Regions from separate parts of the Rhizobium sp. SG741 genome, predicted to be linked through region 3. Evidence: predicted binding sites of a transcription regulator. Region 3 holds the regulator's gene; each other region holds the start of a gene.
The links. The regulator PhoB, encoded in region 3, activates phosphate uptake and scavenging genes when phosphate is short. The targets are predictions, from matches to a motif close to TGTCATNNANCTGTCAT.
Positions count from the first base shown of each region.

Region 1: a site for PhoB is predicted at 1,487-1,503, ahead of FHT29_RS17160 (DUF2278 family protein). Genes of this name have one in related genera too.
Region 2: a site for PhoB is predicted at 1,833-1,849, ahead of FHT29_RS04515 (PhoX family phosphatase). Genes of this name have one in related genera too.

Region 1 is NZ_JAAZQP010000006.1:144,374-147,650, forward strand. It holds gene FHT29_RS17150 (carbohydrate ABC transporter permease) at 1-347, shown strand, start outside; gene ugpC (sn-glycerol-3-phosphate ABC transporter ATP-binding protein UgpC) at 352-1,410, shown strand; gene FHT29_RS17160 (DUF2278 family protein) at 1,551-2,600, shown strand; gene FHT29_RS17165 (Xaa-Pro peptidase family protein) at 2,670-3,277, opposite strand, start outside.
Region 2 is NZ_JAAZQP010000001.1:884,013-887,289, reverse strand. It holds gene FHT29_RS04515 (PhoX family phosphatase) at 1-1,769, opposite strand, end outside; gene FHT29_RS04510 (N-acetyltransferase) at 1,912-2,484, opposite strand; partial or broken gene FHT29_RS04505 (glutathione S-transferase family protein) at 2,832-3,277, shown strand, end outside.
Region 3 is NZ_JAAZQP010000003.1:391,311-394,587, reverse strand. It holds gene FHT29_RS10385 (aspartate aminotransferase family protein) at 1-163, opposite strand, end outside; gene FHT29_RS10380 (GcrA family cell cycle regulator) at 588-1,121, shown strand; gene phoB (phosphate regulon transcriptional regulator PhoB) at 1,310-1,993, opposite strand; gene phoU (phosphate signaling complex protein PhoU) at 2,026-2,739, opposite strand; gene pstB (phosphate ABC transporter ATP-binding protein PstB) at 2,791-3,277, opposite strand, start outside.

The DNA.
Region 1 (3,277 bases), on a different contig from region 3:
ACGGCATTCCGAAGGATCTGGAAGAGGCTGCCATGATCGACGGCGCGACCCAGTTTATCGCCTTCCGGCAGATCATCCTGCCGCTGACGCTGCCCGGCATCGCCGCGACGCTCGGTTTCGTCTTCACGGCCGCCTGGAGTGAGCTGCTCTTCGCGCTCATGCTGATCAACGGCAATCAGGCCGCGACCTTCCCGGTCGGGCTTCTCACCTTCGTCTCGAAATTCTCGGTGGATTTCGGGCAGATGATGGCAGCGGGCGTCATGGCGCTCATTCCGGCCGCACTCTTCTTCCTGCTCATCCAACGCTATCTCGTGCAGGGCCTGACGGCCGGCGCGGTCAAGGGTTAGTCACATGGCATCGATCGATATCCAGAACGTCAAGAAGGCCTACGGCCATGTGCAGGTGCTGCACGACATCGATCTGAGGATCAAGGATGGGGAGTTCGTCGTCCTCGTCGGCCCATCGGGATGCGGCAAGTCGACCCTGCTCAGAATGATCGCCGGCTTGGAGGACATCAGCGGCGGCGAGATCCGTATCGCCGAGAAGCGCGTCAACGAGCTGCATCCGAAGGACCGTGACATCGCCATGGTCTTCCAGTCCTACGCGCTCTATCCGCATATGAATGTCGCCGGCAACATGAGCTACAGCCTGCGACTTCGGAAGATGGCGAAGGAGAGTATCGCGAAAGCGGTCGCGGCAGCTGCCGCGAAGCTCGGCCTCGATCCCCTGCTTGAGCGCCGCCCGAAGGCGCTTTCCGGCGGCCAGCGTCAGCGCGTCGCCATGGGACGCGCCATCGTGCGCCAGCCGAAAGCCTTCCTCTTCGACGAGCCGCTGTCGAACCTCGACGCCCGTCTGCGCGAACAGATGCGGGCCGAAATCAAGAAATTGCATGGCGACCTGAAAGCGACATCGATCTACGTCACCCACGATCAGATCGAGGCGATGACGCTGGCGGACCGGATTGTCGCCATGCATGGCGGGGTGGTCCAGCAGGTCGGGAGCCCCCTTGAGCTCTACGACCGCCCCGCCAACCTCTTCGTTGCCGGCTTCATCGGCTCACCCGGCATGAATTTTCTCGATGCGACCTATGAAACGGGCAGCATGAAGCTGAAGGACGGCACCGTCGTGCCGCTACCGGCGCCGCTAAACTTGCGGTCAGGCGTCAGGGCGACCCTCGGCATCCGGCCTGAGCATGTCGTCCTCTCTTCGGATCAGTCCGATATGGCCGCCAATGTCGAGCTTCTCGAGCCTACGGGTTTCGGCATCATCCTGCACCTTTCTCTGCATGGCCTGCCGTTCAAGGTGTTCACGCTGGATCGCAGTGCGTTGAGCGCCGGTACCCAGGTGAATGTCGCCTTTCCGCCGCAGCATCTGCACGTCTTCGATGAAGAGGGAAAAAGAGCGACCTAAGCGACGACTTTTTTCCTCGCCGGAGCCAAACAGCGCAAACTGATAGAACTTTGACGCGCGCGCGGCTATCTTTTAATGTCGCAGAAGTTTCATTCAAGTACGACACTATGCTCTTCCTAAAATAGACCAGGGAGGATGTCATGCCGCTTAACAATTACGCCGTGCTCAAAGGCAGACCCATCAACAATCGCCTGGCGACCGGCTCGAGCCCGCATTATCAGGTGCTCGTTTCGGAAAATGGAACGCTGTATCGCATCGCGGTCAATGTGCGTTCGCAGGACGGAAGCGAGGTCGAATTCCTCGTGCGGGACCGCTTTGAACATCCAATCACGGCACAGCTGGCCGAGCTGCCGGAAGGATTGCACCCGACGCCCAGCCAACCCGGTGGCGTCGCGCTCGATTTCATTCGCGGCAATCTCATGCAGCCCTGGGAACTGAAACCGCTTCCGATTTCGGCGGCAGGCCCCGACAACGATCTCAACGAAAAGATCGATAGTTACATTCAGCGCGCCATGTCGGACGAACAGGCGATGATCTATGCCTTTGGCGAGACCTGGGGACCGGAGAATAACAAGGCGGATCAATATTTCGGCTTCAAACCCGGCCGCGGCATTCATGACATCCATTTCAATCAGGGCAATCCGGGCGGAAAATACGCCTCTCAGAACGGTCCATGGCAGGACGGCGGCCTGATACTGGAGTTTCCTCGCGAGCAGCAATGGGTCGCGATCTTCATGAAATTCCAGACGCAGGCGTGGCATTCGGACGACACGGACGGGTCCGTCATCGTCGCGCCGAGCCGGGATCATCCGAACCTGCCGCATGCGCCGGTCGACCGTGATGCCATCCCGACCTTCGATGTACCGGACGGGCTGGTGCGCATCATCGCCGCCTATGTCAACGACGTTAAGACGCCCGAACGCGAAACCGTCACGCTGCTGAATACCGCCGATGTGCCCGTCGATCTCACCGGCTGGCAAATCAAGGACAAGCAGAAGAACGCAATGCCGCTCGCAGGTTCGATTGCTGCCGGCGCGACGCAGGTTGTCGAAATCCACCCTCCCGTTGCACTCTCAAACAAGGGCGGGATCATCACCCTGCTCAATGCGCAGGGCATCAAGGTCCACGGTGTCTCCTATACCAAGGATCAGGCTAAGCAGCCGGGACGTACTATTCCGTTCCAGGCGTGAGCACGGCTCATACGTTCTTCAGGCATTTCCCGGCGTTAGTTCCCTTCGGAGCGCCGGGGTCGCCTGCCATCAGGAAAATGGTTCGGTCGGCCCCTTGGACGGCTGGGTGAACCAACGCGGACCATCCGCCGTCATGTGGATATGGTCCTCGAGCCGGATACCGAATTTCTGCGGAAAGACGATCATCGGCTCGTTCGAGAAGCACATGCCGGCAGCAAGCGTCGTCGCATTGCCGCGCACGATATAGGGCTCCTCATGGATTTCCAGCCCGAGGCCGTGGCCGGCGCGGTGCGGCAGTCCTGGCAGCTTATAGTCCGGCCCCAGGGAATATCTGGCAAGCACGGCACGAGCAGCATCATCCAGACTTGAGCAGGTTGCGCCCAGCTTTGCGGCATCGAAAACGGCCTGCTGCGCATCGCGCTCGATCGCCCAGGCCTGTTCGAAGGCGCTGTCGCCTGTCTTCAGCTTGTAGGTTCGCGTCAGGTCGGAGTGATAGCCGTCGATGCGGCAACCGGTGTCCACGAGAATGACATCGTCTTCGCCGAGCGTCTGGTCACCATTGGCGCCATGCGGGAGTGACGTTGCCTCGCCAAAGGACACGATGCAGAAAGTCGAGCCGCCATGGGCGCCCGCCTCCCGATGCCGCCGGTCGATGAATTCCACCACCTCGGAGGCGC
Region 2 (3,277 bases), on a different contig from region 3:
GGCACGCGATAGAACAACTTCGAGGTCGCACGCGCAGCGCCTTCCGTATCGACGGCCCAGAGACCATCGGTACGGCCGGTCGCCTTGTTGCTGTTGCCGTCGGTCGCCACCCAGAGACGCCCGGCAGCGTCGATCGAACAGTTGTCCGGCATGCCGAACCAGCCGTTCTTCGTCGTGTCGGTGGAGAAGGAGGCACCCACAGAGGCGACGGAAGGATCGCCGCACTTCAGCAGCACTTCCCATTTGCCTGACGTCGCCGAGAATTCGCCGCCGTCCTCGCTGATTTCGATGATGTGACCAAAGGCGTTGTCGGCGCGTGGGTTGGCGGTATTCACCTGTTCCGCCTTGCGCTTGGTATTGTTGGTCAGCATCACATAGACCTTGCCGTTGACGGCATTGGGTTCGATGTCCTCCGGGCGGTCCATCTTCGTCGCCCCGAGCAGATCGCCGGCGCGGCGGGTTTCGATCAGCACGTCGGCCTGGCTCGTAAAGCCGTTTTCCGTCGTCAGCGGACCCTGTCCGAACGTCAGCGGCAGCCATTGCAGCGCGCCGTCGTCGGCGAACTTGGCGACATAGAGCGTGCCGTTGTCGAGCAAGTCGAGGTTGGCGGCGCGGTCAGCCTCGTTATAGGCAGCAGCGGTCACGAACTTGTAGACATAGTCGAAGCGTTCGTCATCGCCGAGATAGAAGACCACGCGGCCATCCTTCGAGATGATGTTGGCAGCGCCCTCGTGCTTGAAGCGTCCGAGCGCCGTGCGCTTCTTCGGTACCGACTGCGGATCAAAGGCGTCGACTTCGACGATCCAGCCAAAGCGGTTGGGCTCGTTCGGTTCCTTGCCGAGGTCGAAGCGGTCGTGGAAGTTCGCCCACTCATATCCGCCTTCCGGCACGCCGTAGCGCTTGTAGTTGGCGGCCTCCTTGTGGCCTTCGGGCAGCTTGCCGGAGAAATAGCCGTGGAAGTTTTCCTCGGCCATGATGTAGGTGCCCCAGGGCGTTACGCCGCCGGCACAGTTGTTGAGCGTACCGATCACCTTCTTGCCGCTGGCGTCTGCCACCGTCTTCAGCCGCTCGTCGCCCGCTGCCGGGCCGGTGAGCTGCATCTCGGTCATGGTCGTGATGCGACGGTTGTACTTGCCATCAGGCACGACCTGCCATTTGCCGTCGACCTTGCGGATCTCGACAATGGTGCCGCCATGGGCTGCCATTTCGATATCCACCTGCTCCTTGCTCAGCGGTGCCTGCTTGATCTTGCCGTCCGCAACGGTCACCAGGCCCGGAAACATCAGGTGCGGATTGGTGTATTCGTGATTGACGACCAGCAGGCCGTGCTCGGACGAGCCGCCGAGCGGGATATAGCCGACATAGTCGTTGTTGTAGCCGAACTGGCGGCGCTGTGCTTCTGCCGTCTGGTTCTTCGGATCGAAGGCAGGTGAGTCAGCGAAAACCGCATCGCCCCAGCGCAGCAGGACATTCGCATCATAACCTTCCGCGACATGATGATCGGCATCGACACCGGCTTCGACCTCCTTGAAAATGAAGGCGGAACCGCCGGCTGCGCGTGCCTTTTCAGCGCTCATCAAAGCAACGGGCCCCACCGTTGCAGCGATGGCGGAAACGGCGAGCGACCCTTGCAGGAAGCCACGGCGCGAAAAACGACGACTGATGATTTCCCCCATCGTCGGATTGTCGGTGCAGTTTTGTCCCTCCCCGTCGGCTTCTTCGAGCTGACTGGTCGGGAATATGTCTTTCTGTGTGAGATTTCCTGTCATTGCTTTACCCCAAAGTTTAGCAATCGCCCGGAATAGGGCGAGGAAAACTCTTAGGTTGGCTATATGACAGGTCGATGAAAAATGACCGGGCGTCGGAATGCGAGAGCCACGGGCTTAGGTACAACTGTGGATGACACGGCCGCTAGACCGCAATTGCGGTCAGCGGCACCATCTCATTCGCATCTTCGTCTTCGGCAATAACGGCCGGAACAGAACCATCACGCCAGACGATCGAACCATGCAGCCGCTCATGCGTGTCGGCGGCAATCGGCACGACCAGAACGCGATTGGGATCGACCGGACCCGGAAACGTCAGGGCGTTATAAGCAACCTTTTCGAAGCCGAGCGGGCCGTAGTAGGGCGGGTCGCCGACAAGGATGACCGCTTCCGACCCCTTGCGTTTGGCGGCTTCGACAGCAATCCGCACGAGTTCGCGGCCGATACCCTGGTTCTTGTGCGAGGGCCGGACTGCGAGCGGCCCAAGCAGATGCCCCTTGACCGAGCCGGCAAGCACCGGCGTCATGCGCACGGAGGCGATCGTTTCTCCGTCGTCGGCGCAGATGAAGGACAGCGTGCGATCATGCGGCCCCTGCTCGCGAATCCGTGCAGCGGCACGGGTGAACCGGCCGGGACCGAATGCTTCTTCGTTGATGAGTTCGATGACAGCGTCGTGCGACGCATCCTCAGTGAGGTAGACCAGATCGTGCTTGTACATTAGACCAAGGAAACCATATAGACAGACGGAATTGTTCTCGAAGGCGCTCATCGAGCGTTCGGGATCATCGGCGTCGTCGCAGGCTTCTGGTGACTTTCATGACAAGCGGTCCTCAAAGTGTGACAAGCCCGATAGCAGGAAATATCCGGCGCGTCCAATGTAAAATGCGGGCCGCTGCTTGTTGACGCTGATCGTGTCTGCACGATGATGTGACCCAAGTGGAACGCCTCCGATGCCTGCCGATCATGCCAGCAACGCAGTGTTCATCGTTTATCGTCTCGAAATTCGGTCGGCATGCCGTATCTTCGAGGTTAAGTTGGCAGCAGCATTTCCGAAAGGACAGAACAATGGGCATGTTGGTTGACGGCGTCTGGCACGACGTCTGGTACGACACCAAGGAGACAAAGGGCCATTTCAAGCGGGCCGCATCGCAGTTCCGTAACTGGATCACCCCGGACGGCACACCCGGCCCGACTGGAACCGGAGGCTTCAAGGCCGAGGCCGGACGCTACCATCTCTACGTTTCGCTTGCCTGCCCCTGGGCGCACCGCACCCTGATCTTCCGCAGGCTGAAGAAGCTCGAGGATCTGATCCCGGTCTCGATCGTCGATCCGTTGATGCTGGAAAACGGCTGGGAATTCAAAGGGAAAGACGGAGGGACGCTCGATCCCCTTTTCGGCGCCAAGGCGCTTTGGGAAATCTACGTCAAGGCCGATCCGCACTATTCCGGTCGTGTCACGGTCCCCGTTCTCTGGGACAAGCGGACCGGCACGATCGTCAACAATGAGTCAGC
Region 3 (3,277 bases):
CCACGAGATGGGGATGCGCATGACCGAGCGAATTGACTGCCACACCGGCCGCGAAATCGAGGTAGCGTTCGCCATTTTCCGTGATCAGCCAGACGCCCTCGCCTCGCTCGAACCGCAGCGGAGCGCGCATATAGGTGTCATAAAGCGCCGCTGTCTCGGCCATGGCGTATCTCCTCGATCACAACCCTAAGGACCAATCGCTTCCTTTCCATGAAACGGGTCCGAAAAAATCAAAAATGCCGCCTTGCGGCGGCGTGGGCACTATTGATGTTTTGCACCGCGATGTCAACAAAACTGGCGATTTAGCAGGTGCGAGAGAGCGGCCGCAGCCGAACGGGATGCGTTGGCCGGATCATATTGCATAAATGCCACGCCAGGACAGCAAGTTGGGGAAAACCTCGAAATCGATTCCTCAAGATTCCCGCGACTCTTGTCACGGAGTCAGCCTCACACTAGGTTAAAAACCAATTGCTAGACTGCATGCGGCGGAACTAGTCACCACAATTTTAGAGCGTTTCGCGCCTCGATCCTATGCGGGGCAATGGTGAAGGATTCTGCCATCGGAAACGCGACAGCGGAGACAGGGCATGAATTGGACAGACGAACGCGTCGAGAAGCTTAAAAAGCTATGGTCCGAAGGGTTGAGCGCCAGCCAGATCGCGGCGCAGCTGGGCGGTGTCAGCCGTAACGCCGTCATCGGCAAGGTGCACCGCTTGAGCCTGCCGGGCCGAGCGAAGGCGGGCGGCACGGCGACCGCTGCCCGAACGCCGAAGCGCGGCGCCTCGGCGCCCCGCGCATCGAATTATACATCGCGCGTCGCAACCCGCACGGTTACCCGCCAGCAGGGCGCGACCATGCTCAAGGAAGAGATTGAGGTCGATGCGGTCAACGAGATCCAATATCGTCCGGCTGCCAACGTCGTCGTTCCGATCTCTCGGCGCCTCGTCCTGACCGAGCTGACGGAACGCACCTGCAAATGGCCCGTCGGTGACCCGCTGAAGGACGATTTCCACTTCTGCGGCAACGAGAGCCCGGATGCATCGCCCTATTGCGGCTACCATCAGCGCCTGGCCTACCAGCCGGTGCATGAACGGCGTCGGCCAGCTCAACCGCGCGGCTGAGATGCCCCATAGAGCAATTCCAGGAAAAGTGCGAAGCGGTTTTCCTGGAATTGCGTAAAAACAATAGCATAGAGCCGTCACGCGAGTCGGTGAAACGCGTAGCCGCTCTAGATCAGATAAACGAAACGGGCCGAAAGGCCCGTTTTCTGTTTCCGCCGCTATGTCGATGCCTGAACGGGCGTACCCGCTCAAGCTTCCATGGAGTAACCCGCACCGCGAACGGTGCGGATGACATCCTGCATATTGGAGAAATTGAGCGCCTTGCGCAGGCGGCCGACATGCACGTCGACGGTACGTTCGTCGACATAGATATCGTGTCCCCATACGCCGTCGAGCAGCTGCGAACGCGAGAAGACCCGGCCCGGCGAGGACATCAGGAACTCCAGCAGGCGGAATTCCGTCGGTCCCAGCCGCACTTCGCGGCTCTTGCGGTGAACGCGATGGGTCTCGCGATCCAGCTCGATATCGCCGCAACGCAGTACCGTGGAGAGAACCTCCGGGCGGGCGCGCCGCAGCATCGCCTTGACGCGGGCCATCAGCTCCGGCGTCGAGAACGGCTTGACGACGTAATCGTCCGCGCCGGTGGAAAGACCGCGCACGCGCTCGCTTTCCTCGCCGCGGGCCGTCAGCATGATGATCGGCAGGCGCTCCGTCTCCGGCCGCATACGCAGCCGGCGGCAGAGCTCGATGCCGGATACACCGGGGAGCATCCAGTCAAGGATCAGAAGATCGGGGATGCGCTCCTGGAGACGCAATTCGGCTTCATCGCCTCTGAGGATCGTATCGACCTCGAAGCCCTCAGCCTCGAGATTGTAGCGCAGCAGAACGCTGAGCGCTTCCTCGTCTTCTACAACAGCAACTCTCGGAACCATGCGCCTCTGGTCTCCTTTTCTTCGCTTCCAGATTATTCCGTCACCGCGCCAACGGTGTTGGCGGTATCATCCTTCGGGCGCTCGCCTTCTGGCTGGGCGCCGGTCGCCATGTAATAGATCGTCTCGGCGATGTTGGTGGCATGGTCACCGATGCGCTCGATGTTCTTGGCGCAGAAGAGAAGATGCGTGCAGGTGGTGATGTTGCGCGGATCTTCCATCATGTAGGTCAGCATCTCGCGGAAGAGCGAGGTGTACATCGCGTCGATTTCCTCGTCGCGCTCTCGGATCGACACAGCCTTGTCCGGCGAACGGGTGGCATAGACGTCAAGCACTTCCTTGAGCTGGCTGAGCGCCAGTTCGGAGAGATGCTCGATGCCGCGGGCAAGCCGCCGCGGAACGCCTGTGCCCTGCACGGCGATGACGCGCTTGGCGGTGTTCTTGCCGAGGTCGCCGACACGCTCCAGATCGGAAGCGATGCGAATCGAGCCCATGATCTCGCGCAGGTCGGCGGCCATCGGCTGCCGGCGGGCGATGGTGACGATCGCCTTGTCGCCGACTTCCCGTTCCGCATGATCGAGAATGACGTCGTCGGAAATGACCTTCTGCGCAAGACTGGTATCGCTTTGGACCAGTGCGCGAACGCTGTCGCTGACCATTTGCTCGGCCAGACCGCCCATTTCCGCAATGCGGCGCGTCAGGAACTTCAGGTCTTCGTCATAGGCAGAGAGAATGTGAGTGGAGACCATTTTTCTATCCTCAAGGTGAACTGTGTGAAAGGAGCCGCGCGCACGGCATCATCAACCAAAACGGCCCATGATGTAATCCTGCGTGCGGAAATCGTCGGGATTGGTGAACATTTTATCGGTATCGTTCTCCTCAACCAGATGGCCGAGATGAAACATTGCGGTGCGTTGCGAAACGCGGGCTGCCTGCTGCATGGAATGCGTCACGATGACGATGGTGAAGTTTTCCCGCAGCTCATGGATCAGATCCTCGACCTTTGCGGTTGCGATGGGGTCGAGCGCCGAACATGGCTCGTCCATCAGGATGACCTCTGGACTGACTGCGACCGCGCGAGCGATGCACAGACGCTGCTGTTGGCCGCCGGACAGGCTCGTGCCGGCATCATAGAGCCGATCCTTGACCTCGCCCCAGAGACCGGCTTTCTGCAGGCTGGTCTCGACGATATGCTCGAGATCGGCTTTCGAGCTGTGCAGGCCATGGATGCGTGGTCCGTAGGCGACGTTCTCGTAGATCGACTTCGGAAACGGGTTGGGCTTCTGG